DNA from 4 places in the Glutamicibacter sp. JL.03c genome. Region 1 is predicted to be linked to each of the others. Evidence: riboswitches for the same ligand, from Rfam matches in the RefSeq annotation. Region 1 holds a riboswitch; each other region holds the start of a gene.
The links. A riboswitch is a leader RNA that binds a small molecule or an ion and turns the genes downstream of it on or off. The one in region 1 is predicted to bind thiamine pyrophosphate.
Positions count from the first base shown of each region.

Region 2: another riboswitch for thiamine pyrophosphate. It lies ahead of thiO (glycine oxidase ThiO); the one in region 1 lies ahead of thiC (phosphomethylpyrimidine synthase ThiC).
Region 3: another riboswitch for thiamine pyrophosphate. It lies ahead of OF385_RS01690 (3-oxoacyl-ACP reductase); the one in region 1 lies ahead of thiC (phosphomethylpyrimidine synthase ThiC).
Region 4: another riboswitch for thiamine pyrophosphate. It lies ahead of OF385_RS12140 (ECF transporter S component); the one in region 1 lies ahead of thiC (phosphomethylpyrimidine synthase ThiC).

Region 1 covers NZ_CP107575.1:2,464,308-2,471,737, forward strand. The annotation lists gene OF385_RS11410 (FecCD family ABC transporter permease) at 1-733, opposite strand, end outside; gene OF385_RS11415 (FecCD family ABC transporter permease) at 730-1,773, opposite strand; gene OF385_RS11420 (iron-siderophore ABC transporter substrate-binding protein) at 1,831-2,880, opposite strand; gene OF385_RS11425 (helix-turn-helix domain-containing protein) at 3,074-3,847, opposite strand; gene OF385_RS11430 (GTP pyrophosphokinase family protein) at 4,078-4,800, shown strand; tRNA gene OF385_RS11435 (tRNA-Met) at 4,924-4,997, opposite strand; tRNA gene OF385_RS11440 (tRNA-Thr) at 5,045-5,116, opposite strand; tRNA gene OF385_RS11445 (tRNA-Thr) at 5,636-5,707, shown strand; TPP riboswitch at 5,884-5,993, shown strand; gene thiC (phosphomethylpyrimidine synthase ThiC) at 5,989-7,430, shown strand, end outside.
Region 2 covers NZ_CP107575.1:2,282,850-2,290,279, reverse strand. The annotation lists gene OF385_RS10525 (mechanosensitive ion channel) at 210-1,439, shown strand; gene OF385_RS10520 (GNAT family N-acetyltransferase) at 1,528-2,469, opposite strand; TPP riboswitch at 2,571-2,675, shown strand; gene thiO (glycine oxidase ThiO) at 2,673-3,797, shown strand; gene thiS (sulfur carrier protein ThiS) at 3,794-4,039, shown strand; gene OF385_RS10505 (thiazole synthase) at 4,042-4,860, shown strand; gene OF385_RS10500 (ThiF family adenylyltransferase) at 4,860-6,005, shown strand; gene OF385_RS10495 (GNAT family N-acetyltransferase) at 6,053-6,595, shown strand; gene typA (translational GTPase TypA) at 6,742-7,430, shown strand, end outside.
Region 3 covers NZ_CP107575.1:358,633-366,062, forward strand. The annotation lists gene OF385_RS01670 (bifunctional metallophosphatase/5'-nucleotidase) at 1-184, opposite strand, end outside; gene OF385_RS01675 (hypothetical protein) at 359-568, opposite strand; gene OF385_RS01680 (HNH endonuclease family protein) at 701-1,417, opposite strand; gene OF385_RS01685 (hypothetical protein) at 1,632-2,252, shown strand; TPP riboswitch at 2,276-2,369, shown strand; gene OF385_RS01690 (3-oxoacyl-ACP reductase) at 2,453-3,253, shown strand; gene OF385_RS01695 (LLM class flavin-dependent oxidoreductase) at 3,250-4,578, shown strand; gene fepB (Fe2+-enterobactin ABC transporter substrate-binding protein) at 4,575-5,606, opposite strand; gene OF385_RS01705 (siderophore-interacting protein) at 6,498-7,430, opposite strand, start outside.
Region 4 covers NZ_CP107575.1:2,615,972-2,623,401, forward strand. The annotation lists gene pabB (aminodeoxychorismate synthase component I) at 1-692, shown strand, start outside; gene cls (cardiolipin synthase) at 679-2,088, opposite strand; gene OF385_RS12130 (aminodeoxychorismate lyase) at 2,343-3,218, shown strand; gene OF385_RS12135 (ATP-binding cassette domain-containing protein) at 3,215-5,542, opposite strand; gene OF385_RS12140 (ECF transporter S component) at 5,539-6,159, opposite strand; TPP riboswitch at 6,224-6,347, opposite strand; gene OF385_RS12145 (DUF4235 domain-containing protein) at 6,421-6,672, shown strand; gene mnhG (monovalent cation/H(+) antiporter subunit G) at 6,725-7,129, opposite strand; gene OF385_RS12155 (monovalent cation/H+ antiporter complex subunit F) at 7,129-7,395, opposite strand; gene OF385_RS12160 (Na+/H+ antiporter subunit E) at 7,392-7,430, opposite strand, start outside.

The sequences.
Region 1 (7,430 bases):
TCTGGCTCAACAGCAACGGTCCGAGGATGCCCAGGGCGATCAGCGCGGGCAGGGTGTCAGCCCAGGTGCTGCCGTTCAGGCTCCCGGTAAGCCAGCGAGTGGCTTCTTGCAGGTCCCATTGCCCAGCCTGGGTCAGCACCCAGCTAATCAGCGATTCCAGCATCGCAGCTACGCCGATGCCAACCAGGATCAACCGCGTACCGGCGGCCCCGCCCTTGTAGGAGAGCAGGTAGATCAGCGTTGCAATGACCAGCCCTGCCACGATGGCGAAAACGGAGACCACTGTGCCCGAGAGCGACAGGATGACAATCGCGAAGGCCGCCGCGGCGGAGGCGCCGGTACTGATGCCGATGACGTCGGGGCTGGCCAATGGATTGCGCAGCAAGGTCTGGAAGCTCACCCCGGCCAAGCCGAAGCTCAAGCCGGCCACCAGGGCCATGGCGGTACGCGGCAGCCGCAGGGTGCCGACGGTGAAACTCGCACCCGGGACCTTGTGGCCAAGGATCACTTGCCATACCTGGGCTGGTGAATAATTGGTCTGCCCCAGGCACAGGCTGGCTATGACCATGGCCAGCACCATCAAGCCGAGAATGGCAATGATAATCCTCCGTTCCCTGGTGCGTTGTCCGCGGGCATTGCGCAACTGGTTGATCAGGGTTGCGCGTTCGCCAGTGCTCGTGGTCAGCGCATGGGCCGTGGTCTGTGTTCCGGCTTGTGTGATAGATGTGTTCACAGTTCTCGTACCTTTGAACGGCGCACCATGAGAATGAAGACTGGCGCGCCAATCAGGGCGGTCAGGATGCCAACGTCGAGTTCTCCGGGCCGGGCGACGATGCGTCCGAGGATATCGGAGAACACCAGCAAGCCAGCTCCTGCCAGCGCGGAGAAGGGCAGGAGCCACCGCTGGTCAACGCCCAACAGCAGGCGGCACATATGCGGGACCACCAGTCCGACAAAACCGATCGGGCCCGCCATGGCAGTAGCGGCACCGCAGAGAATGACCGCCGACAGTGCCGAGACGGCGCGGACCAGCATGACTTTTTCCCCGAGCCCGGCCGCGAGTTCATCGCCCAGGGCCAGGGAGTTCAGCGAATTGGCGCTGCCCATCGCAATGAGAAGTCCCACGGCCAAGAAGGGCAGCATGGGGGCTACGTTGGCGAAGGTCGCCCCGCCAACCCCGCCAATTTGCCACGAGCGGATGATGTCGGCCAGATCCGCTCGGGGCAGCGAGATCGCGGTGACAAATGATGTCAGCGCCGCCGAAGTAGCCGCGCCAGCCAACGCCAGTTTCAAAGGGGTCGCTCCCCCGCGTCCCATGGAGCCGACCACGTAGACGAAAACTGCGGCAACGGCCCCGCCGAGGATCGCGGCCCAGATGTAGCCATGGGCGGTGGTGATGCCGAACCAGGTGATGCCCATGACCACGGCGAGGGATGCACCCATGTTGACGCCGAGGATGCTGGGGTCCGCTAGCGGGTTCCTGGTCACCGCTTGCATGATCGCCCCGGAGAGCCCCAGGGCCGCGCCGATGACCAGCGCGAGGACAGTGCGGGGCACGCGTTTGACAACTGCCGCTTGGGATACGTTGTCGCTGTGGCCTTGCAGCCCTTCCCATATGTCTGCCGGCGAGACGTTTCTGGCTCCGATGGCCACGGATCCGAGGGCCAGCGCAAGCAGGATGAGAATCGCCATGACCAGCCAGAACAGACGCCTTTGGCGAGGCTGACGAATTAGTTCGCCGGCCTCGCCGCGACGGGTCGCTACTTCATTCATAGTGAGGGGTTTCCCCGACCTTCAGCTTTCGGTGTGCAGACAGCGGTGATCAGGCTGTTATTTGCCGGCCTTTGCTGCCGCTTCATCAAGCAGGTCCAGGTAGTCATCGAGCACCCAGGAAATCGCCAATGGAGTGGGATTGGCTGCGGTTCCCAGTGGTCCGCTGCCGTCCAGGGCGACGATTGCATCGTTTTTGACTGCCGGCATCTGGGAGAGCAGAGGATCTGCTTCGAGCGTGTCGATGAGGGAGTCATCACCGTAGGTGACAATGACGTCGACGTCCGAAAGCTCATCAACATTCTCTGCGGAAATTTCTCCGGAGAATTTAACTTCACCGCTGGATGCTTGGGCGACAGCCTTCGGTGTGGTCATGCCAAGATCATCGAAGAACGCGGTACGGGTGTCGTGGGTGGTGTAGAAGTTGACCGTGGACAGATCCGATGGGTCAACGTGAGTCACGAACATCACCGATTTTCCGGCGATGTTCGGGTGCTCATCGAGGCCTTCAGCAATCTCCTTTTCGATGCTTTCGATCATTTCCTTGCCTTCGGCTTCTTGGCCCATGGCTCGGGAACTGAGTTCGATGTTCTCGCGCCAGCTGGTGGACCAGGCGGCTTCGGGATAGGCCACGACTGGAGCGATTTGGCTCAGAATCTCGTAGTCTTCCGCGGTAAGACCCGAGTACCCGGCCAGGATCAGGTCAGGATTCGAGTCAGCGACAGCTTCGAAGTCCACGCCGTCGGTTTCGTCAAAGAGCACGGGAGCCTCTCCGCCGAGTTCAGTGAGTTTCTCTTCGACCCAAGGCAGGATGCCGTCGCCATCGTCGTCGCCGAAGTTTGCGGCGGCCATGCCTACCGGGACGACGCCGAGGGCCAGCGGAACTTCCTGGTTGGACCAGTTCACGGTGGCAATCCGCTCAGGTTTTTTCTCGATTTCCGCGGTACCCAGCGCATGTTTGATGCTCTGGGGGAAGCTCTGTTGATCTTCAGACGCGGCAGCTGTCTGTTCTTCGGAGCCGGTCGCGGCTGATGAGCAACCGGTCAATGCCAGTGCTGCGGCTGAGATGAGAGCAAGAGGTTTCCAGAAGGTGCGGCGTAATGCGGGCATGGGTGATTCTCCACGAGGTGTCAGCGAGTGTGCCCAACTTTCAGGTGCTGATGACAACAAGGACAACGTCAAGTAATACGAATGAGTCCCGTTTAGCAATCCACTTAGGTGAGCCTTTCCTCCCTATCATATGGATCGCGTCAAAAGTTCGCAATCACGCGAAATTGACAATATTCGCGCGAAACTGACACGCCTACTTGGTGTCGCGGAAAGATGAAAGCGTGAACCCGGTGTTCCGGCGAAACGCCGCTCCCAACGAACTCTGCGAGCTGAACCCCAAAAGTTGGGCGATATCTTGAAGATCTTCCCCGCCTGCCACCATCTCCATGGCTTGCTGGGCATGCAATGAACCCGCCCATCTCGAGTATCCGATACCGGTTTCCGCCTGGAACGCCCGGGAGATGGTTCGTCCACTCACCCCCAACCGGTCGGCCCATTGCTGAAGACTGGGCGCAGGCTTCGGCTGGCCGATCATCTCTGCGACTATCGGCTGCAGTAATTCGGACTGCGGCACGTGAATAGCCAGGCACCCCGGCGCGGGTTGAAGGTTATCCATCGCCGCGGCTTCCGTGATGGCACGCGACTTTGGCGTCAGCCCAGGATCCGCCAGGCGTTCCAAGAGCAGACGCAATAGCGGGGCAATGACTACGGGAACAGGCTCTTCGGCAATCGAATCAACGCTGGTGATTCCGAAATGGCTCATATTGCACACGCTGTCCGCTCGGGCAGCCCCCTCGTGCAAAACACCTGCAGGCATCCAGACTCCTAGCACCGGGGTGATGGTCCACGTCTTCGGGCCAACGCTGACCGACGAGACTCCCTGCTGGTTCCAGAGCAGCTCATGCGTCGGATGGGAATGTGATGGCCAGCAGGTGTCCACCTGAACGCGCTCCTGAAAAAATCCGATGACAAATGGAACGTCAATCGCGCCGGCTGCATAGGTCGGCAGCATCCGCTCTTCAATCATGTCCCGCACTCCTTTTCGCAAATCACCACGTCCACCCGATAGATTCACGACTTCTTCTAGCTTAATTCTTAGACGGATGACCTACGCTAAAACTATAGAGCGTTCATGTCTGTTGACTTCGCCCCAACCTGTAGAGGTGATTTAGGATTTCCACTCCATATCCAGAGGAAAATAGCGGCGTCATCCCGCTGCCTTCTACGGCAAATCTAAGCTCTGGCGAACTACAAGAAATGTCTCAAGCATTCCGGCTTCAGTTCCAGCGTTTCATGATGGAATACCAATTTGCCGTCGACGAGGTACTCACCAAGGTTTCCATTCTTCGTGAAGAGTTCCTCTACCTGCACAAGTACAACCCCATTGAGCACATCACCTCCAGGGTGAAAACGCCTGAGAGCATCATGCGCAAAGTGAGCCAGAGGAATATCCATCCCTCGCTCACGGCAATCCGCGAAAACATCAGCGACATTGCCGGCGTCCGCATCACTTGCAGCTTCGTGAAAGACATCTACAAGGTACTCAATACCTTGACGGCGCAAAATGACATCCGCGTCATCCAGATCAAGGACTATATAAAGAACCCCAAGCCCAGCGGATACAAGAGCGTGCACGCCATCGTTGAAATCCCCGTCTTCCTCTCCGACGGGCCGATCGATGTCGTCGTCGAGCTGCAGATCAGAACGATCGCCCAGGATTTCTGGGCCAGCCTGGAGCACAAGATTTTCTACAAATACGATGGTGAAGTACCAGCGCATTTGGCTACAGAACTCGCCGACGCCGCGGCCGTGGCCACGAAGCTTGATATGCAGATGCAGCGGCTGCACACAGAAGTTCATGGCCATGATGCCAACAGCGAGAAACCCGAGGGCCAAGAAGTGGATTCTGACGTAATCCAAGGTCTGTTGATGCTCGCCAAGGAAGCCTCGACAAGCAAGGAACAGGGCGAGAAAGAGTAGCTGCACCCTGAACGATGAAATGCCTCCGGCTGCAAATTTGATGCGCTCGGAGGCATTTCAATTTTCAGAAGTTCCGGGGACGAGAAAGCCCCGGAATCCAACAGGATTCCGGGGCTAAATCTGTAGCGGCGCCGGGACTCGATCCCGGGACCTCACGATTATGAGTCGTGCGCTCTAACCAGCTGAGCTACGCCGCCACAAGTGAGAAGCAATCCAGTAGAAGCCAAGAAGGCTTCTCACTCAGAGCCCCCTGCCGGAATCGATCCGGCGACCTCGTTCTTACCAAGAACGCGCTCTACCACTGAGCTAAGGGGGCAACGAGTAAATACTCTACACGGATTCTCGTGCAAACAAAAATCGAGATCTTGCTGTCCAACGACGGCTTGAATCGCGAATAATTACTAGTCAGAACGAGCTTTACCAAACCCTCTGGTTCAGGCGGGACGATCCTTGGCACAAAAGTGCTTGGGTGACGATGCTCACTGAGCGGAATTTGGTGGCCAATCCCAGATAACAGCCAGCCGGATACGCCGTTCATTCCTCCAGCGAATCCATACCTGAAACCTCGCGTTCCCAAGCCAGGTAGTGTCGACCAATGGAGCCGCGCGATAAATCCAATGCGCCTGGCCAATAAATCTCTTGTCGCCGTATTCCATCGTTGGCTGATCGGAAATCGAGAGCCTTTCGTCGCGATTATTCCGACCATCATGAACATCCGGATGGCGCTTGGCATATAGCCTTCATTCATGACTTGAGTAGGACTCTTGTGACCTCAACTACAAATGCGTTCAGGATTTTGCAAACACCAAAAACCTGTGTAGAGTATTTACTCGTTGCCCCCTTAGCTCAGTGGTAGAGCGCGTTCTTGGTAAGAACGAGGTCGCCGGATCGATTCCGGCAGGGGGCTCGAAATAAGAGAGACAATCTGGATCCAGATTGTCTCTCTTTTCGTTCTCCGCGAACTTTATTTCTGGCTCGAAACGGGCCAATTTTTCTTCGTTCTTTTACCGGTTCCCTTCATCGCGTTGCAGTCACGATGTGGACTCTGGTTGCCTCCACCAGAAATTTTCGTGCTAGTGTCATCTGCGACCACACGGGAGCCCCATGGCAGGGGCTGAGATCGGACTGCAGCTGTCCGCGACCGTTGAACCTGTCCGGGTAATGCCGGCGAAGGAAGTGAGTTTCTCAATGGAACAATTTGAACAGCATTCCGCCCACTCTCTCGCGTTTCGCGAAGCCGATGGGATTTCAGTTCCGGTTACGCAGATCAAGCTTGCGGACTCCCCCAATGGCCAGCCCAACGAGCCAGTGGTTGTGTATCGCACCAGCGGGCCGGGAAGCGAACCAACGCAAGGACTGACACCGTTTCGGGAATCCTGGATTCTTGAGCGTGGAGACGTGCAGAGATATGCGGGGCGCGCACGGAACCTGCATGACGATGGCCGTTCAGCGGTCCGACGGGGCACCGCAAGCGAAGAGTGGGCAGGACGCTCCGCTCCCCCGCTCAAGGCCGCTGACGGGGCAACGGTGACGCAAATGCACTACGCTCGCGCCGGGATCATCACCCCGGAAATGCGTTACGTTGCCCTGCGCGAGGACTGCGATATCGAACTGGTGCGCAGCGAACTTGCCGCCGGACGAGCGATCATCCCCTCGAATATCAACCATCCTGAATCCGAACCGATGATCATCGGCAAAGCATTCTTGGTGAAGATCAACGCGAATATCGGCAATTCCGCCGTGACCAGCTCCATTGCAGAAGAAGTCTCCAAATTGCAGTGGGCCACCAAATGGGGCGCAGACACTGTGATGGACCTATCGACCGGCGATGACATCCACACCACCCGTGAATGGATCATTCGAAATTCGCCGGTCCCCATCGGCACCGTGCCGATCTACCAGGCACTGGAAAAGGTCAATGGGGAAGCGAACGCCCTGACCTGGGAGATATTCCGCGACACCGTTATTGAGCAATGCGAGCAGGGCGTGGACTATATGACCATCCATGCCGGCGTGCTCTTGCGCTATGTCCCGCTGTCGGCGAACCGCGTCACCGGGATCGTTTCGCGCGGCGGGTCCATCATGGCAGGGTGGTGCCTGGCCCATCATGAAGAGAACTTCCTCTACACCCACTTTGACGAGCTCTGCGAGATCTTCGCCCAGTATGATGTCGCCTTCTCCTTGGGTGACGGGCTGCGTCCGGGCTCCATCGCCGATGCAAATGACGCCGCCCAGTTCGCTGAACTGGATACGCTGGCCGAATTGACCCAGCGCGCGTGGGAGTACGACGTGCAGGTCATGGTGGAAGGGCCGGGACATATTCCATTCCATATGGTCCGCGAGAATGTGGAACGCCAACAGGAACTGTGCGACGGCGCGCCCTTCTATACGCTCGGTCCGCTGGTCACCGATGTCGCACCCGGCTACGATCACATCACCAGCGCTATCGGTGCCACCGAAATCGCCCGCTATGGCACCGCCATGCTCTGCTATGTCACCCCCAAGGAACATCTGGGACTGCCTAATCGCGATGACGTGAAAACCGGTGTGATCACGTATAAGATCGCCGCCCACGCCGCAGATCTGGCCAAGGGGCATCCCGGGGCCACCGCACGAGATGATGCATTGAG
Region 2 (7,430 bases), 180 kb from region 1:
ACGGCTGGCAAACTTTCAAATTTTTCGTGATCCAGCAGTGATCTAGATGGCTTTCTGCGTTTTCCGTTGAATCTCGTGGCTATGGTTTCGGTTTGAGTAGTTGAAGCTGTGAAAGTTCCATGAAACCAGCTGGGAATTCAACTCTTTGCCCTAGTCAGTGCCTGTCCTTCATCGTAGGGTCGAGTTGTCCCTACGTTGAAGGAGCAGACATGCAATCTGAGAACGTTTTAGGCAACATCGACTGGGCGTCAATGCTACAAAGGGTGGGCATTGCGCTAATCATTCTCATCGTTACGTGGCTCGTGGCGCGAATTGTCCGCTGGGCAGCAGCCAAGCTCGTATCCAGGGTGAAATTCCTGCAGAAGCAAGGAAATGACGGAGCTCAAATAGGCCAGTCCTTAGGCAAGGTCGCTGGACTGATTGTTTGGCTCTTTGGTCTCGTCGCAATCCTTCAGGTCTTTGCGCTTTCTGAAGTTCTTACGCCGGTCCAGGGCCTGCTTGGCGGAGTCATGGCGTTCATTCCGAACCTCATCGGCGCCGGCTTTATCTTCTTTATCGGCTACGTTATCGCCAACATTGTTCGGCAGCTGCTGACTACGGGTCTGGGAACGGTCGACTTCAGCGGCATCGTCCGCAAGCTGACCCCAGGCAGCGAGCCAGTGGATGAGATTAAGTCTCGCGAAACCCAAGCGAAGATCGTGGACATCATCGCGAACATCGTCTTCGCCCTGATCCTGCTGGTCGTCGCAATCTCTGCACTGCAGGTCCTGGGCATCGCCGCGATTTCGCAGCCTGCCGAGCAAATGCTGCAGCTGATCTTTACTGCGATCCCACAGGTCATCATGGCCCTGGTCCTGCTGGCGGTAGGTTTCCTGATCGCAAAGTTTGTCGGCCAGCTGTTGGAGTCCACCTTGCAGGGTGTTGGCACTGACCGCGTAGTTGCTGGCTGGGGCGTTGTCCCAGAAGGCAAGAGTGCATCGGGCATCATCGCCGGCATCGTGAAGATTGCAATCGTACTGTTCTTCGGTGTGATGGCTGCCCAGATGCTGAACTTCCCGGCAATCACCAACATCCTGAACGAGATTCTGGAACTGGGCGGCAAGATCCTCTTCGGTGCAGCAATAATTGCCGCCGGCTTCGTCGTGGCGAACGTCATCGGCAAGTTCATGGGTGACACTACAGCGTCGAAGATCATCCGCTACACCGCCATTGCACTGTTCGTGGCAATGGGCCTGAAGTACATGGGAATCGCTGACTCGATCATCAACATGGCCTTCGGCGCAATCGTCATCGGTGCAGCTCTTGCAGCCGCTCTCGCCTTCGGCCTTGGTGGTCGCGAAGCAGCGGCCCGTACCCTCGACAAGATCGATACCGACAAGCTGAGCTCCGACGGTCCGGATTCGGCACCGCCAGCACCGCCAACGTCACCAGGCATCTAACCATCCCGAACAGAACCTAAAAGGGACACAAAGACAGTCGCGGAATCCACCACGGATTCCGCGACTATTTTGCGTTCTGGATAAAGCATCACGCGAGCTGTAATGGCAAAGGCTGCACGTTGGAGGACGGATCTGTTTTCAGTCGGGCATAGGTATAAACGTCGATGCGTTCACCGTCGACAAGGAACTTGCCGCGCTCTATTCCCTCGGGCAGGAAACCGTTGCTCTCCGCCACATGCCGGGACCCGGGATTATTGGCCCGCAGGCCCAATTCCAGCCGGAATAGGCCCAGCTCGTCAAAAAGGTGATCAACCAAGGCCGCAACGGCCCTGGTCGCCAGTGACCGGCCGCGATATTCGTGATGCATCCAGTACCAGATCCATGCGTTGGCATTCGAGCGATCCACGGTACCGCATACCAGGCCCACTAATCGATCGTTGATCGTGATGGCCAGCGGGCATTGAACCTGGTCATTGCCCAGCAGGAAGTCTACGTAAGCCCGTGCTTTCGCAGGAGTATCAACGTCGCCCTGCCGCGCCATATCCGGGTGCGAGGTGAACGCCTCATGCACCGCGGCGGCGTCGGTGAACTTCAGCTTCCTGAGCACGCATACGTCGTCGCGGTCAGCCGACGGCGCAATCTCTGAACGTGCGTCAGTAGCTACCGGTTGGGCCATGAGGGTGCCTTGATGGAAGAGCATCTGCCATCGGCCTGCATCCCGAATCCATATGGAACTGCGCAATGCGGGGCGAGTCCCATCAGTGGCCCAGCGCAATTGGACCAGATCCTCTGCCAGGCGGACTGCCGACGGATCAACGACATGCAGTGCAGGAGCATCCGTATCTTCAACCGTGAGCAGGTTGATGGCTTCAGACCGGTCGAAGATTCGTCCGCTCGCGCCGATTTCGTAGAATTGCTCATGCAGGATGCCTTCCAGCCACGCTCCATCGTGGCGAAGCGAAGGGTCGAGCAGTTGCCGCTCCAGATCAACGACATCGCGGAACAGCGGGGAATCCGCCGATAAATTCATGGGATAGTCCTGTTTCTCCATGTCAGTTAGTACATCACAAAAGATGACGTCACTAAGTCAAGAACAGTTCGCTTTTAGGAGCTGCATCATGCTTATAATCGCAATTACTCCGCGGGAGCCTGACTCGACCAGGCTGAGAGGGCACTGAGCCGACCGCTACACCTGATGCGGGTCATGCCGCCGTAGGAAGGAATCGTGCCACCGTGCATGTCAATATTGTTGGCGCCGGAATCATCGGCCTCGCCACCGCCTTCGAGCTGAGCTCGCGCGGTCACAGCATCACCATCATCGATCCTGCTCCCGGCCAGGGTGCCAGCTACGCCGCAGCCGGAATGCTGGCACCGGCAGCGGAAACAGTGTGGGGCCAAGGCCCGTTGCACCAGCTGCTGGCCGCATCGAATGCCGGATATCCTCTGTTCGTTGATCGCATCGAAGCGGCCACCGGGGCGCGCCCGGACTACCTTAAAAGTTCCACACTCGTCATAGCCGCCGAACCCGCTGACCGCGAGGCCCTCCACGAGCTCGTCGAGTTGCAGTCATCGCTGGGACTTAGCGCCGAAAAACTCCTGCCAAGCCAGGCCAGATCCCTGGAGCCAGCCCTTGCCAGCAATATCGCCGGAGCGGTGCTGTGCGCCGAAGACCACCAGATCGATCCGCGCAGCGTGGTGCGCATCTTGCTCAAGCACTTCGGCCATCACGTGATCCGCGAACAAGCCGAAGAACTGCTCACCGACGAGTCAGGAACCAGCGCCGTGCGCACCTCGACGGGGCAGGTACTGGAAGCAGACCAAACCATCATCGCCACCGCCCTCGGAACCATCCAAGGGCTCAAAGGCCTTCCATTGCGTCCGGTATACGGCGACATCCTCAGGATCCAAGGTCCCGCGGGCTGCGCCATGCTCAACCGCATTGTGCGCGGCATTGTCCACCGGCGCAACGTCTACCTCGTCCCGCGCAAGGACGGAAGCCTGGTGCTGGGGGCCAGCGTCAGGGAAGACGGCAACCCGGAGGTCAACGTTGGCGCCATGTACACGCTCCTGGACGATGCACGCCGGCTCGTGCCGGGAATCAGCGACTGCACATTGAACGAAGTGATGGCCCGTCCAAGGCCAGCCACCGCCGATGACCGCCCGCTGATAGGGCGCCTGGACCCAGGGTTGGTGCTCTCCACCGGCTATTCGCGGCACGGCGTGCTGCTGAGCCCACTGGGTGCCGAACTGACCGCCGACCTCATCGAAAACAACACCACGCATCCCATGCTGGAAGACGTTGACCCCCAACGATTTGCAACCCATTCCTCAACTCTCGCACTGGAGCACCTCGGATGACCCCGATCAACATCACCTTCAACTCCCAGCAAGTCCGGCTCTCAGCAGGGACGAGCCTGCGTGAATTTGTCAGTTCGCAGATCGGCAAGGAACTGGACACCGAATCTCAAGCTGTTGACGGCAGCAAGCTCGGCGTGGCCGCCGCCGTCAATGGTGCGGTTGTCCCTCGCAGCAGCTGGAACAGCAAGGTGCTGGAAGACGGGCACAGCGTAGAACTCGTCACCGCAGCCCAAGGAGGCTAAAGATGGAATCGCAAGAAATCAACCGACTCGACGCGGACACCGACCCGTTCGTCGTCGCAGGGCGCACCCTGACTTCGAGACTGATCCTGGGCACCGGCGGGGCGACATCCCTGGCGACGCTGGAGAGCGCCCTGGCCGTTTCGGGCACCGAGCTGACCACCGTCGCCATTAGGCACTTTTCTGCTGCCGGGGCGGGGAACGTCTACGAGCTACTGCAACGCAATAGCGTGATCCCGCTGCCTAATACCGCCGGATGCTTCACCGCGCGGGATGCTGTATTGACCGCGCAACTGGCCCGTGAAGCCCTGGAGACCGACTGGATCAAGCTTGAAGTCATCGCCGATGAGCACACCTTGCTGCCGGATCCGCTGGAGCTGTATTCAGCCACCGAGCAATTGGTCGCCGAGGGCTTCCAGGTGTTTGCCTACACCAACGATGACCCGGCGCTAGCGCAGCGATTGCAGGATGCCGGGGTCGCTGCGATCATGCCTGCCGGATCCCGCATCGGCTCCGGGCTGGGGATCTTGAACCCGCACAATATTTCCACCATCGTTTCCCGGGCCAATGTGCCGGTGATCCTGGATGCCGGGGTGGGAACCGCCTCAGACGCCGCGCTGGCAATGGAACTAGGGTGCGACGCGGTCCTCTTGGCCAGTGCCGTCACCCGTGCCCATAACGCCCCGCTGATGGCAGCAGCCATGCGTGATGCAGTGCGCGCCGGCCGTGCCGCCCGGCTGGCTGGCAGGATCCCGCGCCGCGACACCGCGCTCGCCTCCTCGCCAACAGAAGGAATCATGCAAACCCTGGTCGGGGAATTCTGATGCCGCGCCCGCCGCTGTGCGAACCGGCGCCAAGCATCGACCCAGGCGTGCTGGCCCGCTATTCGCGGCACCTGACCCTGCCGGGGGTCGGCGAAGCAGGCCAGCGGCGCATCATCAACGCCAGGGTCCTGGTCATCGGCGCCGGGGGACTGGGCAGCCCGATCGCCAGCTACCTGGTCGCCGCGGGCGTTGGCCAGATCGGGGTCTTGGATGACGACACCGTTGAGCTCTCGAATCTGCAGCGCCAGATCATGCATCGGGAAACCGATGTCGGGTTGCCCAAGGTCGCCTCCGTGCAGCGGCTGGCCGGAGAACTCAACAGCACAGTGCGCATCCATCCGCTGAACGAACGCCTGAGCGAAGAAAACGCGATTGAACTTTTCGAGTCCTATGACTTGGTCATCGACGGTAGCGACAATTTTGCCACCCGGTACCTTGCCTCGGACGCGGCGGAAATCACCGGGACGCCATTGGTGTGGGGAACGCTCTTCCAGTTCTCGGGACAGGTATCGGTGTTCGACCCGCGAACCGGTCCGATGCTGCGCGATATTTTCCCCGATATTCCTGATGCTGATTCGGTGCCGAGCTGCGCCGAAGGCGGGGTCTTCGGAGCATTGTGCGGAGTGGTCGGTTCGGTAATGGCCACCGAAGCGCTCAAGCTCATCACCGGGATCGGGGCAACACTCAGCGGCAAGCTGTGGCTCTATGATGCCCTGAATGCGAGCGTGCGGACTTTGGGATTCACGGCGGACCCGCAACGGGAGGCGGTGAGCGAGCTGGGGGACTACCAGCCGGTTGCCTGTGCCATCGAGGACCCGGTCGCATCGCTGAGCGTGCGAGAGCTGCAGTCGTTGGAAGCCCTGCACCAATTGCTCGTCATCGATGTGCGCGAGTCCTGGGAGCGGGACATCGCGGCGATTCCGGGCAGCGTCCATGTGCCGTTGGAACAGCTGCTCGCCGGCGACTACCCGCAATTGCCTGAGAATGCCCACAGCCTGGTGACAGTCTGCAAGAGCGGTGTCCGCTCTGAAAAAGCCGCTCGGTCTTTGGCGCAGCGACAGCCAGCGCACCGCAAGATCTACAGCCTTGAGGGCGGGACGCTGCAATGGTTTGCAGAGGTTGAAGGACGGGAAATCACCTACTAGGGAGAACCGGAATTCCACCGGATCGCACTGGCTGGCATAATTGCGGCATGAGCTTCACCACCGACCTGGAATTTCGCGAACTAGCTAGTCAAGACGAGCAGCAAGCCATCGATGCTCATCATGCGATGCTGGCCGACGACTTCGAATTCTTGCCAACCTGGTCCGCAGATCAGCAGTGGGAAGAGTTCATCTACCGGATGAGCGCGGGAAGGCGCGCAGAAGGCATTCCCGATGGCTGGGTGCGCTCGGCGCTTTTTGCCGCCTTCGACGACGGAGAACTGGTAGGGCGTGTCTCCGTGCGCTACGAACTCAATGATTGGCTGCACCAATCCGGCGGGCACATCGGCTACGGGGTCGTTCCCGGGCATCGGCGCCGTGGCGTGGCCGCGGCCCTGTGCAAGTTCGGCCTGCGCGAAGTGCGAGCCGCGGGAGTGGACCAGGCATTGGTCACCTGCGACAGCACCAACGCCGGTTCCATCGCCACCATCCTCAAATGCGGCGGGGAGCTGGATCAGCAATTACCGCATCTGGATGCTCCAGACGGCACAAGGACCCTTCGATATTGGATTTCCACCCAATCCAACCTTTGATTTCCCGCGACTTTACGTGAAATTCTTGTATGTTCTGACACAGAGCACCGGAGTATTTGCAGGAACAGCGTAAACTAGTTTGTTGGGTCGACTTTGGCCCCGTCTCCTTAGACCCAAAATCCTCGAGCGGAAGTGAGCCTTCACGCATGTCAGCTAACACCATTAGTCGCGATGAACTTCGCAATGTAGCCATCGTTGCACACGTTGACCACGGCAAGACCACCTTGGTCAACGCGATGCTTCAGCAGACCGGCGCATTCGACAGCCATGGTGAAACCGAAGATCGCGTGATGGACTCCGGCGAGTTGGAACGCGAGAAGGGCATTACCATTCTCGCCAAGAACACCACCGTGTTCTACAACGGCCCAGCTGCTGACGGCAAGAACATGACCATCAACGTCATCGATACCCCGGGTCACGCTGACTTCGGTGGCGAGGTCGAGCGCGGCCTGTCCATGGTGGACGGCGTGGTTCTGCTCGTTGACGCTTCCGAAGGCCCACTGCCACAGACCCGCTTCGTGCTGCGTAAGGCACTGGGCGCCAACCTGCCAGTCATCATCGTGGTCAACAAGACCGACCGCCCTGACTCCCGCATCGATGGCGTCATCTCAGACTCCATGGACCTGCTGCTGGGCCTGGCTTCCGACTTGGCTGATGAAGCCCCGGATCTGGATCTGGACGCCATCTTGAACGTTCCTGTTGTCTTCGCCTCGGGCAAGGCCGGCTACGCTTCGATGAACCAGCCAGCCGATGGCACCCTGCCAGACAACGAAGATCTTGAGCCGCTGTTCGAGACCATCATCAAGCACGTTCCTGCACCGACCTACAACGAGGG
Region 3 (7,430 bases), 1.5 Mb from region 1:
TCCGGCCGTGGAAGTCATTGATGCCAACCAGGTCCAGGGTCACAGCATCTGCTGCCGCAGGGGAGGCACTGGTGGTTGATTCCTCGGTGGACGTTGCCTGGGCCATGGCGGTTCCGGTGGCTACCAGCGAGAGGGTAGCCAGGGAGGCAAGACTGAGCTTTCTCATCTGCCTGAATGCAGACATGGGTACTCCTAAAAGTGACGAGTGTGACAAGACTTATGTCTATCGCATCTAGGTGAACCTGTCGATGCCTGGAGGTTAAATTGCTGTTTCAGGGCAACGAAAACTAGCGGTTAAATAGTCGAAGCAACGCACCAGCCTGCAGTTGATGCGTTGCTTTGAAATATCGTCAGGAGGCTAGCGCTGTCGGTTCTGGCGTGTTTTGGCGGCGGTGACCGATGAGGCGCCAACGATAGCTCCGAGCATGAGCATGGCTGCTGGAATGAAGAAAATCGTGGACAGTACCCAGCAGGCCATGGCGGTATCCCGATGAGCTGTGTTCAGGGCAAAGCCGAAGAGGCAAACGCTGGTAAACAACAGGAGAGCTCCCGACAACCGTGTCTTCATCACTAAGCCTTTGCAGCTGAGAATTTTGCCAGCAGTCAGTGAACATAATGGCTATTGGCTTGACTAATATCCATAGTGCCACAAATCTATCAATTTGACGATAAGCCTTAAGGAGGATCTTTTGCTGCGACATTATGCTGGCTTCACGCAGTTTTTCAGGATTCGCTCGATGGCATCGTGCTCACCCTTGGTCATCCAAGCCCCGTACTTCGCTTTGACCTGGGTCTGGCGGGAGACATATTCGCAACGGAAACGCTTGTTGGGCGGAAGCCACGAAGCGGCATCTTTGTCGCCCTTTGCCGCGTTGGTCGGACCGTCCGAGGCCATGAGATTCAGCGGGTCATTGGCGAACTTGAACCGGGCGTTTTCTTCCCAGCGCTGCGCTCCCTTTTGCCATGCATCCGAAAGGGCGACGACGTGGTCAATCTGGACCGCGGTGCTGGTGCCCTGGCCACGAACGAAGTTGATGGTGGTATTCGTGTAGGGGTCGTGGAAGGTTCCGCTGAGTACCACGCAGGGCCTGGAAGCGGATTTGTATTTCACGTCTTCCAAGTCGCGAGCCAGGATGTCATTGCGCGCATCGCAGCCATTGTGGTCTGGGTCTTTCCAGCCCTTGCTGAATTTTTCGCGTTCATACCCGGTCTTCGGCGCGCGGCCCTTGATATCGATCTTCGCGAGCAGCTCAAGCGACTCGGAGTAGCTTGCGCGTTGCGTTGCGCTGTCCCAGGTGGTGTCAGCCTGCGCGTCGGGAACGCGGTGCTGCTCGATGGAATCGAGGGTGGAGCATCCCGTGAGGACGAGGGATGAGGCGATGAGTGCAAATGAGAGGGTGCGACGCAGCAGGCGCATGCGGTGGTACGGCTCCTAGGAAGTGGAAGAGGGTCAAGGGGCCATGCCCCTAGAAAACTATATGAGCAGGGGTGGACCGATTAGCTGCACCTGACACGTGTTTGAGTGTGAGATCGGTGTGAATTCGATTCATCCAGCATTTCAAGCTTGTATAACGATACCGTTTCTATGATTTGACGTGCGTTGTTTAATTCAGGTTCCTAACATAAGGTCAATGATAAAGTTCATCCTCAGCCATATTGGAGTGCCTGTGAAGCGGAAACTGCCGCTGGTCCTAGTTCTGATTTTTGGGCTGTGCTCGTGCACCACCCCGGTTTCTCAATTGAAACTTCCAAAAGAATCAACTTCGGACACTAGGGCAGGGGGCGTTGGGGAAGAAACATCAGGGGAAGCGGAGTACGGTTCTGATGACATCACCGATCTCTTCCCGCCGATGATCGGCTTTGGCGCCGTGATCATGAACCATGATGGTCTGACTGGATCACGTGAAGAACTAGAATCCGATTTTCTTGAAAAGAATGGGTTCAGCTCGGGAGCAGGTTCAGCAAATACTTACTCCGCTAATGAAGAAGGGGAAGCTCTGGGCGATCATTTGACCGTCGAGACCACGGCTGGACAGAAAAATCTGGTACAGTTCGCGTGCCAGGGGGTCGGCGCCGTTCGACTTGTTGCGCAAAAGGATGGACAAGTGGTTGCCGAGAAGTCACTACGGTGCTCGATTCCGGCAAATGAAATAAGCATGGAGTTCGTCGTTCCACAGGGCGGGGAAGCTTGGATTGTCCAAGAACCTACCCCCGAAACTCGCGGGATCTATGAAGTAATGTTCTACGGCTAGGACTTGGATGTGCTACAAATGGGAGCAGTGACACGGGGTGCCGCAGGGCGGCTGAGAGAAAACCCGTTGAACCTGATCCAGTTAGTACTGGCGAAGGGAATGTCCTAGATTCAGCGCATGTGTGCACCCTGTAGGTTGAACCGTTCGCGTCCTTGGCCAGGTTCCGTTCGCCCAAGACGCCGTCAAGGAGTTCAAGCACGATGAGCACGGATACCCGAACGTCAGCACACACAGTTGCCCTTCCACTCGAAGATCAGGTCATTCTGGTCACCGGCGGGGCGCGAGGACTTGGCGCATCCATCAGCAGGGCGTTCCTCGAAGCGGGCGCGAAAGTCGCAATTAATTACCGCTCTTCGGCACAGGCTGCTGAAGAGCTCGTCGCGCTCTACCCGGACACCGCCGTTGCCATCCGCGCCGACGTTCGCGACCAAGACGCACTGCAATCGATGACGGCCCAGATCAGAAACCACTTCGGGCGTCCGGTCTCGACGCTGGTGAACAACGCCTTGGTGGATTTCTCTTTCAACGGCGACGCGCGTTCAAGGGCGGAAGCGATTTCAGCGGCAGAACTGAGCGCCCAGTTTGCCGGATCGGTGCTAGCCCCTGTTGCAGCTATCCAAGCAGTACTTCCGGGGATGCGTGAAGCCTGTTTTGGACGCATCATCAACATCGGCACCAATCTGTTCCAGCACCCCGTGGTGCCGTACCATGACTACACCGCCACCAAGGCTGCCCTCTTGTCCTTGACCCGTACCTTCGCCGATGATCTCGGCCCCGAAGGGATCAACGTCAACATGGTCTCCGGCGGACTTTTGCGCACCACGGACGCCTCCGCTGCGACGCCCGAGGCAGTATTCGACCTGATCGCCGCTGGAACACCATTGCGGCGGGTCACTTCGCCTGAAGAACTGGCTGATGCCGTGCTGTTCTTCGCCTCGCCGCATTCTCGCGGAGTGACCGGCCAAAACCTCATCGTTGACGGCGGGCTGGTGAAAGGATGAGCCAGAAGAAACAAGTGCACCTGAACTTGTTCCTTTATGGCGCCGGCCATCACCAAGCAGCCTGGCGGGCCGTGGACTCGGCCGCCGAGCAGCTTTCGGAAACGCAGTACTACATCCAGCTGGCGCAACTGGCCGAAAAGGGACTGCTCGATGCGGTGTTCTTCGCCGATGGGCAAGCGGTGTCATCCAGTGCCGCGCAGGCTGGCCCCACCTGGTTCTTCGAACCGGTGACACTGCTATCTGCCATCAGCCAATGCACCACGAACATCGGACTGGTGTGCACCATCTCCGCCAGCTTCTACTCGCCGTTCCATGCTGCTCGCATGCTAGGCAGCTTGCAGCATCTCTCGCAGGGGCGTGCCGGCATCAACGTGGTGACCAGCATGTGGGACACTGAAGCGCAGAACCACTCGCTCGGCGAACTGCCCGCGCACGCGCAACGATATGCCAGGGCCGGTGAATTCATTGATGTTCTGCACAAGCTCTGGGGTTCCTACCCCCAGCAAGCGGTCCGGATTGACAGGGAGGGGAACTTCACCGATGCATCCCTGCTCCAGGAAATCAATCACGAAGGGGAGCACTTTGCGGTGCGGGGTCCGTTGAATATGCCCAACTCCCAATATGGCGAACCGGTCCTCTTCCAAGCAGGATCCTCGCCCGCCGGACGTGAACTAGCCGCCGCCCATGCCGAAGCGATCTACTCGGTAGCGGCCGACCGCGGCATGGCAGCCGAATTCGCCCGCGATATTTCGCGCCGCACCAAGGACCTGCGAGGAACGGAGAACCGAGCCCTGATCATGCCGGGATTGGTTACCTACGTGGGGCGCACGCTGGAAGAAGCCCAAGCTAAACAGCGCACGCTCAACGAGTTGCTGCCCACCGAGGATGCACTGCGCCAACTGGGTGTATTTTTGCAGCAGGACACCAGCTCATGGCCATTGGACCAGCCCGTTCCGAAGCTGCCGCCCCTGGAAGAGTTCACCGGACCGGCGGGTAGGTACACCACCATTTTGCGCCTCATAGAGCTGCATCAGCCGACGGTCCGTGAACTGCTTGGCCTGCTGGCCGCTGGCGGCGGGCACTGCACGATGGTGGGAACACCGGAAATGATTGCGGATGAGATAGAGCGCTGGCTCGATGAAGGCGCCGCGGATGGGTTCAACTTGATGCCTCCGTCGCTGCCGGGTGCGTTAGAGGACTTTGTCGAGCTGGTCATTCCGGAGCTGCAGCGACGCGGCAGATTCCGTACCAGCTACGAGTCAGCGACCCTGCGCGGAAATCTTGGGTTGGGTGTCCCGCAAACAGCGATACTTGAGTGCAGCTAATCCTGGGTTTGAGTTTCGGGCTTCAGCCCGGGGTAATCACTGTCGAAGTAATCCAGGATTTCCTGTGCCGAATAGAAATCCATGAGGAATGATTCTTGAAGGGCAAAGACGTTTCCCTGGCGGATGGAAGGTATATGCGCCAGGGTTTCATCGGAGGAGAACTGCTGCAAGATTTCCGGGTCGGAGGATAGCAGGAACGTTGCATCTCCGGAAAGCGACTTCGCTAGACCGTCATAACTGGTGAAGGAGAAATCCTCGCGTTCCTGAGTGGAAGTATCAAATTCTTCCGGAGGATCCACCACGGTGAAACCGAGTGCCTCGAATAGCTGCGCATGAGGACCGGTGCTCTGCGCCACCGGAGAGATATTTCCCTGATGATAGGAAAGAATCGACGCGGTGGTGCCAGATGGGATCGCTAACGATTCCTTGAGGCTGGCAAAACGTTGCTTGATGATCTCGTTATTTCGGGTTGATGCGGCCTCGGTCCCGGTAGCTTTGGCCAGGTCTGCACTCAACGAGGTCCATTGCTCTTCGGTGTAATCAACCAGAAGTGTTGGAGCGATGTCCCGTAGCTGGTCCAAGTGCTCCAATTCGGAATCCGCTCCTGAAGCGGAGACCAGGATCAAATCAGGCTTGCGGTCCCGAATGGCTTCAAGATCGAAACTCCCGATTTCATAGAGTGCGTCGACCGAGTGCTTTGAAGCGACGTCCGCCCACTGGCTCAGGAATCCGTGCTTGTCTGTGGCTGGGCTCTGCGGGGCAACCGCGGTGCCAACTACCGGTGCATCGAGGGATAGCAAAGTGCCGGTCACTGATACCGAGGTCGAGACAATGCGTTCGGGCTTGGACGGAATCTTGATGAGGTCCCCTGTTTCGTCGGTGACCATTCGCGGCCAGCCGTCGGCTTCAACAGTGGCGGTGCTGGCTTCGCGGGCTTCAGGATTTGGCGCAGAGGTACAAGCGCCCAAAGAAAGCGCGAGAAAGCAGGTTAGGATGAGGCCAGCGGCCTTGGGCAAAATTGAATGCACTGACGCTACTCCCTGACCTTGGCTTGTTGCATGGTGTCGATCAAGAACCCGACAACGAGTTCCATAGTCCACCACGGTATTGGATGATCTTGTGGACCTTCGGTCTTCAGAGACTATGAAATCCTTCATTGATCAGTCTATATTCTGCTGGGGTGGGTGCTGGTTGCGTGCTGAAGATCATTTTCCACACTAAGACGCCGTCGTTCGATAGGCGGCCTCTCCTTCCAAGGGCGACTGATTGATTCTGACAAGATCCTGGCTTAATTCCTATCCTTCGCCCACTGACGGCATTTGGTCCAGGCCTGGGTATTCCGCATAACCAATCTGTGCACCGTGCGGGTATGACGCCTGGGCAAATTACGTTGCATTGAAAGCGCAACGAGCGAATCGCTGGCGCTTTGCGAAAGGAATATAGGGAGCCACTTGGGCGCTGGCGCGGAATTCTGCTCAAGCAATTCGCTCAGCCCGTGGCCGAGAGCTTTCGCAGCGACCCTGAAAAAAATGGTGCTGGGGAAAGAAGTAGCGCCAGAACCGGCAAGCTTGCTGATTTGGCCAAGGTTAAGGCAACGGCACTGAGAATCAGCAAGAAACCGGCGACAAAGACCGGCACGCGGCGTGATGCGTTGTCCTGCATCTCAAGGAATCGAAGGAGCCCCATAAGCAACAGGCCAGCCGAAAGAAGCCAGATGATCTATTGAATGGCGCTCGCCGAATTGAGCAGGAGCAATAATCCCTTGGATTACAGCAGCACACCTGGGAATAGACGAGCCGCAGAGCTGAAGAACCTGGATCCAGCCATCGAGGACCCTGCAAGGAGTAGTGGAGGATAGTCATCCTGGAATATCGCCTTTTGACCTGAGCATGGATCACGGTCACTGATGGGTTTGGATGTTATCGGCGCAACCTGCCTTCGCGCAGGGTCCAGTACGAAGAAATGTTCGAGGAGTGCTTGTTCAGGTGCCAATACTCGGTAATCCGGCTAATGGCTTTGATAGTGGATCGTTCGGCATGGGCAATGACGCCAACTTGTCCGGCTGGCAGAGCCAGAGACTGGAAGGACGAGGGGAGCACGCTGCTTTTGCCCGCGGGCATTGAATCTCGTGAAAGCCATCGTAAAACAACGCCTTCTGGATGTTTCACGTCAAACATTGCATCGTTATCGGCCACTTCAAAGAGCGCGGTCCCTTCGGCGTTGGCCGGAAGTGCTTCTAGGGCTTTGGCGATTGCAGGCAAGCCGGCCTCGTCCGCGGCAAGTACATAGTAGCTGGCGTTCAGCGTTAGAGAGGCTTTGCTGCGAGCAGGGGAGATGACCAGTGGGTCGCCGGGTTGAGCCAATCCGGCCCAGTGGCCAACGGTTCCTGGCTCGCCGTGCACCACGAAATCTATCGCCAATTCATTGAGCACCGGGTCGACCCAACGGATGGTGTAGGACTTGGATCGAGGCACTTGTTCGCGCGGCAAGCGATGTCGCAGGGATCGCACGTCGTAGGGGGGAACGAGGCCCAGCGCGGGGTCGGCGACGAACACTTTGACATACTCGTCAAGTGCGGAATTGGAACGGTACCCAGCGAGGCCTGGCGCGCTGGCAATGAGCCGCACCATCTGATTGTTGAGCCGTTCCACACGAGTGATTGTCAAAACATGCTGGTCCGCTCTGGTCTGGGGCGTATCCAGCAATCCCAGAGGTGGCGAGTATCTGGTCAGGGGTTCTTCGTAAGTGTTCGCCAGTGGTTCCGGGGGTGTGGTTCCTTCGGTGCCGGAATCTGCGGGCCGATGGTGATGGCTGAAGGACGTGCGAAGTGCCTTGTCCAGAACCTTGCGTGC
Region 4 (7,430 bases), 150 kb from region 1:
CACCCTTCGCCCACTATCTGCGGCTTGTCGATCTCCAGGTCGCCAGCATCTCCCCTGAACGATTCCTTGCATTGTCCAGGGATGGGCACCTGCGCGCCGAGCCGATCAAGGGCACCCGCCCGCGGGGAATCGATGAGGAAACGGATCTGGCCCTCAAACACGATTTGGCTACGCATCCCAAAGACCGGGCCGAGAACATTATGATCGTCGACCTGTTGCGCAATGATCTCTCCCATCACGCGGTGCCAGGATCGGTGCGCGTGACCCGGCTCTGCTCCGTGGAATCCTACGCCACTGTGCACCAGATGGTCTCCACCATCGACGCGACCTTGCAGGCCCCTCAGCATGCTGCCGATGCCTTGCGGGAAGCATTCCCGCCGGGCTCGATGACCGGTGCGCCCAAGCTGTGGACCATGAACATCCTGGACGAATTGGAGGACCAGCGGGCACGTGGCTTGTACTCGGGAGCGGTGGGCTATCTCGGGGCCGATGGCGCCGCGGATTTTTCCGTGGTCATTCGCACCCTGGTGTGCGACAAGCTGCCGGATGGGTCGTGGCGCCTGTCGCTGGGCCTGGGCGGAGCGATCACCGCGGACTCCTTGCCCGAAGATGAATGGGATGAGGTCATCACCAAATCGCGCGGAGTGCTCCAGGCGCTGGGAACCAGATTCCCTGCCACTACTGCAAGGTAGCGGTCAATCGTGCCACGTTGTCGATCCACCGCTGCATGCGCGGGCGGCGGCGCCACTGCGACAAGGTGATTTCCGAGGAAATCTCCCGGTAGTGATTCTGCACCTCATTCACGGCATTGACCATGTCCTTGCCCAAGAGCATGACCGAGATTTCCATGTTCAAGCTGAATGAACGCATATCCATATTCGAGGAACCGACCACGGCGACATCATCATCCACGGTGAAGCACTTGGTATGCAGCACCATAGGGGCCGGGTAGCAGTGGATCCTCACGCCGGCTTCCAGCAATTGCTGGTAGTAGGACTGCTGCGCATGGTGGACCAGGAACTGGTCCCCTTCTTCGCAGACGAACAGTTCGACTTCCACGCCACGCTGCGCCGCCGTGGTGATCGCATAGAGCAGCGAATCGTCGGGAACAAAGTAGGGGCTGGTGATTTCCAGGCGTTCGGACGCCGAGTAGATCAACGTATTGAACAGGCGCAGGTTGTTTTCCGTGCCGTAGCCAGGACCGCTGGGAAGCAGCTGGGCCAGGGTTGACCCCGGGCGCTCTTCATAGGCCAGCGGGTGTCGTGCCTCGTTCATATCCAACAGCACCTCCTGGTCGTCATCCTCTTGCCACCAGTCGGTCGCAAAGGTGACATCCAGGCTTCGTACCAGAGGGCCCTCGACACGCAGCATCATTTCGACCCACTCGCGCCCGATCTTGTGCGAGGACTTGCGCTTGTAGCCCGGCTCGATCAGGTTCTGGCTGCCGGTGAATCCGACTTCGCCATCGATGACCAGGATCTTTCGGTGGTTGCGCAGATCCGGGCGGCGCCAGCGGCGGCCAATCAAGTCGATGGGAAGCATGGGGCGCCAGTTGATGCCCGACTTCTTCAGGCGTTTCTTCAACTCTCCATAGCCCTTGACCCGCAAGGTGCCGAGGTGATCGAAGAGCAAGCGCACATGGACCCCGCGCTGCGCGGCGCGTTCCAGGGCTTCGAGGACCGGTCCCACATATTCCTCGTCATCACCCATGATGTAGAACTGGATGTGGACGTACCGGGTGGCCTTGTCGATTTCTTCCCGCATCGATTCCATCGAAGAGCGGTAGTCAGAAATGACCTTGACGCTGTTGCCGCCTTCCAGCGGCATGGCGCCCAGGTTGCGGTTCAGCTCCACCGCGGATTCAACCCATTCTTCCTGCGAGTGGAATTCTTCGGGCATCTGCATGTGCTCGGTGGCGTCCATGATCCGCTCATGGGCCCGCTGCTGCTTTTCCAGCCGGCGGCGGGACAGGCGCGGGTTGGCAAAAAGCCAATAGGCCAGCAAGCCGACCACCGGAATGAAGAAAATCGCCAGCAGCCAGGCCATCGCCGTGGTGGGACGGCGGTTGCCGGGCACGATGCCGATCATGAAGTACCGCACAGCAAGTTCGATGGCAACCAGGATGCTCCACAGCACGCCACCGATTTGCACCAGCACTTCATTACTCGGCAACACTATGGCACACCCCTTGGCTACGCACGATGATCGTCGCTATTTTCGGCTCTGATCTGCGCATGACAGCTCAAATTCCTTCGCCTAGCTTATCTAAGATTCCCCGCAATGTCTGAACATCCCTGAACTCAAAGGTCACGGATGTGGCGTCGGTTCGATAATCTGTAGGTATGAGCTCACTAGTATTCTTGGATCCGGCCTATCCGGCAGGCTACTTGGCCGACATTGCAGCACCCCAGCTTCCCGTCACCGCACAGGGAGTGACCCGCGGCGACGGGGTCTTCGAATCGATGCTCTACACCAACCAGGCCGTGAGGAAATTCGAGGCCCACCTGGCCCGCTTGGCCACCTCGGCAGAGCTGGCCGACCTGAACATCCCCGACGCGCGCAGCTGGTATGCCGCCGTGGATACCGCCGTCGCCGATTTCGATGCCACCGGCGGTGCCGAAGAAGCCGTGGTCAAGCTCATCGCAGCCCGCGGTGAACACGATGAGGATCCAGCGATCTGCTGGGTGACCGTCACCCCCGCCCCCGCATTGGGCAAGGAACAGCGCGAGACCGGAGTCGACGTCTTATTGCTGGACCGCGGCTACGACTCGAAACTGGCAGAACGCGCCCCGTGGCTGATGATGGGTGCGAAGACGCTCTCCTACTCGGTGAACATGGCCGCCCTGCGCTACGCCCGCAAGCACGGCGCCCACGACGTCATCTTCACCTCGGCCGACGGCATCATCCTGGAAGCACCGACCTCCACGGTGCTGGTAGCCCAGCGTGATGGCGAGACCAAGCGCCTGCTGACCCCGATGCTGGAAACCGGCATCCTTCCAGGCACCACGCAGAGCGCCATCTTCGACGCGGCAGCCCAGAACGGCTGGGAACTGGGCTATGGCCCGCTGCGCCCCGAGGATCTCTACCAGGCCGACGGTGTCTGGCTGGTTTCCTCCATCCGGCTGCTCACCCCGGTGCGCACCATCGATGCCAAGCCGTTGCGACTGGACGCCGAGCTGCATGACGAGCTCAGCGCCCTCAGCGACGCAATCCGCTAGCCCCAGACGAGGTTGTAGGTGCCGGCCAGCACGGCCGCACCGATAGCCACTGCTCCCAAAACGATGCCAGCCGCAAGCACGGCGGCATCCTTGCCGGTGAAGCTTGCCGTGCGAATCCAGGTCCGCTCGCCCAGGCCGAAGCCCTTGGCTTCCATGGTCACTGCCAGCCGTCCGGCCCGCCGCAGCGCCTGGACCAGCAATGCCAGGCACTGCCCCAGCTTCGCCCCGATGCGCTGGGCTACCGTACCGAAGCTGCCCACGCCGCGGGCCCGGCGCGCTAAGCCAAGCGTGGAGAATTCTTCCACCATCAGCCCCAGCAGGCGCATGCCAGCGAGCGCTCCGAGCACAAAGCGGTGCGGCACCCGCAGCTGCTGCGACAGCGCCCCACCCAGATCGCTGGGATTTGTAGTGGCCAGCAGCAAAATGCAGGGCAGTGCCAAGGCGAAGGCCCGCAGCCCGGTGGCGATGCCCCCGTGCACCGAGCCTTCGGTGATGCTGAAGATCCCGAACTGCGCATACACCGCTCCGCTGTCCTGGCCCACCAGCGCAATGCCCCACGCGCCGATGACCCCGGCCACCAGCAAGGGCCAGGCCCGCTTGAAGAACCGTCCCACGCCCAACCCGGCCAGCGGAAAGGCCAGCAAGGTCGCGCCGACAATCACCACGGCGGAAACCCAGTCCAGGGTGGTGATCAGCGGCAAGGTGGCCGCGGCCACCGCGCCCAGCTTGGCCAGCGGATTGATCTTGGCCAGCCAGCTACGGCCCACCGGCGCATCAAGCACCGGTCCCCGCGCACTAGCAGGCATCTGAGGCGCGCCGGCCGCCAAGCGGATCTCCCCTGCGGACAGGACACTGGCCAAATGCTCATCGTGGGTCACCGCAATGATGGCGGTGCCCTTCTCCAGCTGCTCCACCAGCAATCCGGCCAGTTCCCGCCAGGTATTGGCATCCTGCCCGAAGGTCGGCTCGTCAAGGATCAGCACCTGGGGAGCTGCGGCAAGCACGGTTCCCACCGACAGGCGGCGCTTCTCCCCTCCCGAGAGGGTGAAAGGGTTCGCGTCGGCAAGATGTCCCAGTCCCAAGCGCGCCAGCAGCGAGTCGACCAGGGCATCCACCTCGGCCGGATCGTATTTCAGCTCGTGGCCTGCGCTGGCTTTGGCGCGCAGCGGGGCGAAGGCCAATTCCTCGCGCACGCTCTGGGTGACGAACTGGTGTTCCGGCTCCTGGAAGACCGAGCCGATCCGCCCGATCAGCGCTCCTGCTTTCCAGCTGAAGGGTGAAGCATCCAGCCCGTTGGCCAGCCCCCGGGCAGCCTGCAACTGGCCTGCCGCCGGGACCAGCAAGCCGCCCATGGTCAAGGCCAGGGTTGATTTCCCGGCGCCGTTCTCGCCGCGGATCACCGTGGCGGTGCCAGCGCGCACCGACAGATCCACGGCTTGGGTCCGCGGCGCGTCGCCAGAGCGGGCACTGACCAGTTGCCGTGCTTCCAGCAGCGGCTCGCCAGATTCGGTGACGGCGGTTGGCACCTGCGGCAGATAATTCGGCACCCATAATCCGGCCGCCGACAATTCAGAGCGCAGTTCTTCATCATCGATCAATCGCCGCGGATCCAGGTCGTGGGCCACGCCGCCGCCTGGTTCCAGCACGATGACCCGGTCCATATGCCCGGCCCAGGCATCCAGCCGGTGTTCGACCACCAGCAGCGTGGCGCCCGAAACCTCGGCGGCGTTCAGCACAGCATCGCGCAAGGGCTCGATGCCCTCGGGGTCGACGTTGGCAGTGGGTTCATCCAGCAGCATCACTCCCGGCTGCATGGCCAGGATCCCGGCGAGGGCCAGGCGCTGCTTCTGCCCGCCGGAGAGCTCTTGCGTGCGATGGTCCAAGGGCAGCATGCCCAAGCCGACCGCGTCGAGCGCCTCGGGAATGCGCTGGCGGATGATCGCCGGATCCACCGCCAGGTTCTCGGCGCCAAAGGCCACATCGTCGGCCACCCGGCTTTGCACCACTTGGGTTTCCGGATCCTGCTGCATCAGGCCGACGGGATGCTCCCGGGCGAAGGCATCGGATCCGTCGATCAGCAGCTGCCCGGTGGACTGCTGGGAGTCATCGGCTTCCAGCAGGCCCGCCAGGGCATGCAACAAGGTCGACTTGCCGGCCCCGGAAGGACCGACCAGCAGGACCTTTTGACCCGCGGGGATTTCCAGATCCAGTGACGCGATGGCTGGCTTGTCGCGTTCGGCGTGGTGCCAGCCGAATCCGCGGGCTATGATCTCGGTGCCCCGGCGGGTGGCAGAAGCGGCACCGGTATTGGCCACCGAACTCATTTTGCGGCCAGTTTTCCGGTTTCCAGATGCGCGCGGCGGCTGGCCAGGGCGCCCAGGGCGCCGGTCTTCGCCAAGCCGCGAGTGGCCAGCCATGAGAGCAGGCCGGCAACAACCAGGCCGGAGACGCCGGTGGCAACCACATGGAAGAGCTTCAGCGCCGGGGTGTATTCAACGTAGTACGCCAGGATGTAGGCCTCGGACACACCGGCGAACAATCCGGAGAACAGGCCAGCGAGCAGTGAAACACCCAGATTCCACTTGCGGTAGCGGAAGGCCGCGAAGACCAGTTCCGCGCCCAGTCCCTGGACCAGTCCGGAGATCAGCACGGTGAGCCCGTAGTGGGATCCGAGCAGCGCTTCGATGACCGCGGCCAGCAGTTCGCAGTACAGCGCAGCACCCGGCTTGCGGATGATCAGCGCGCCGAGCACTGCAGGGAACAGCCAGACACCGGTCAACAGTGCGGCTGCTGGCGGGAATGCTGCGAAAGCCAGGGAGAACAGCCCGTAGCCTGCGCTCCAGGCCCAGAAAATGACGCCCGAGGCGACGGCGATCACCGATGCGGTGACGATGTCGACGACGCGCCAGCCCTGGCGGGGCTTTGCTGCTGCTGGATTCATTGTTGGTCCTCCTATATCAAGGAGGGGAGATGTACGGGCTGAAGGCGCGCTGCGCCCACGTCCGCATCCGAGATGCTCGACTTCCTTCGCCGGTACTAGCCGGAGCAGGTTCGAGGGTCTGCGATCTATCGCACTCTCAGCGTCTTGCGACTCCAGCTTCGAAGTCTGACGCTCCCCTGTCGGAAAATTACTGCCCACCTACCATACCGCAGGTATGCTGGGCAGAGGAACGATAAGTCGCGACATTGAAGCGAGGGCAAAATGAATACAGTGCAGAAACTTGCCACCACAGGTATTTCTATCGGCGCCGGTTTTGTCGGCAGCAAGCTGGTTGATCAGCTGTGGAAGGGTTTTACCGGAAACAAGGCTCCTCGCAAGGGCAGCGAAGAAGCGGCTGAGGCCTCATTGCGCCAGGCTCTGGGATTTGCGATCTTCTCATCCATTGTTGCCGCCACCATCCAGGTGCTGGCAGACCGTGGCACCAACAAGGTCGTCGCGCGTTTCAGCAAGTAGTTCTCGAGAAAGGCGGCGTCCCACCATGGGTGGGACGCCGCCTTTCTGCTCTCTAGTCTTCGGCTTTCTCCGCTTCCTTCGACGAGATGTCGATGGCGCCGGTGCCCGGAGTGCTGCCGACCTTGTCAACGACCTGCTTGAGCTCATCTGCGTAGAGCGAGTCCTTGGCCGCGTGCTTGGTGCGGTAGCCCGAACGACCGATCATGTGCGCCGATACCGGTGCGGTCAGAAGCTGCATGCCCCAGGCCAGGAGGAGCAGCGGCACCACTGCCCAGCTGCGCAGGTGGATCGCGAGCCCGGCGAAGATCAGCAGGAATCCAAGGACCTGCGGTTTTGTGGCCGCGTGCATGCGGGTGAGCATGTCGGGGAAGGTGAGCAGGCCGATCCCGGCGATCAGCGACATCAGGCAGCCCAGGATCAGCAGCACCGCGACGAGAATATCCAAGAACATCTCCATCAGGCATTCCTCTGATCGGAAACGTAGCGCGAAACGGTGACCGAGCCGATGAAGCCCAGAGTGCAGGCGGCGATGACGAACAGCAAATAGTCGGTGTGCCGGTTGAAGGCCATCTCCAGGCACAGGGCCGCGGAGATGATCAGCAGCATCACGTCCAGGGCCAGCACGCGATCCAGGATCGAGGGCCCCTTGGCTACGCGGATGACACAAGCAAGGGTGGCCAGGCCGAGCATGATGCCGCAAATCCACATCACGATTTCCATCATTTTTTGCCCCTCATTCGCATCAGGTTGGGTCCGCA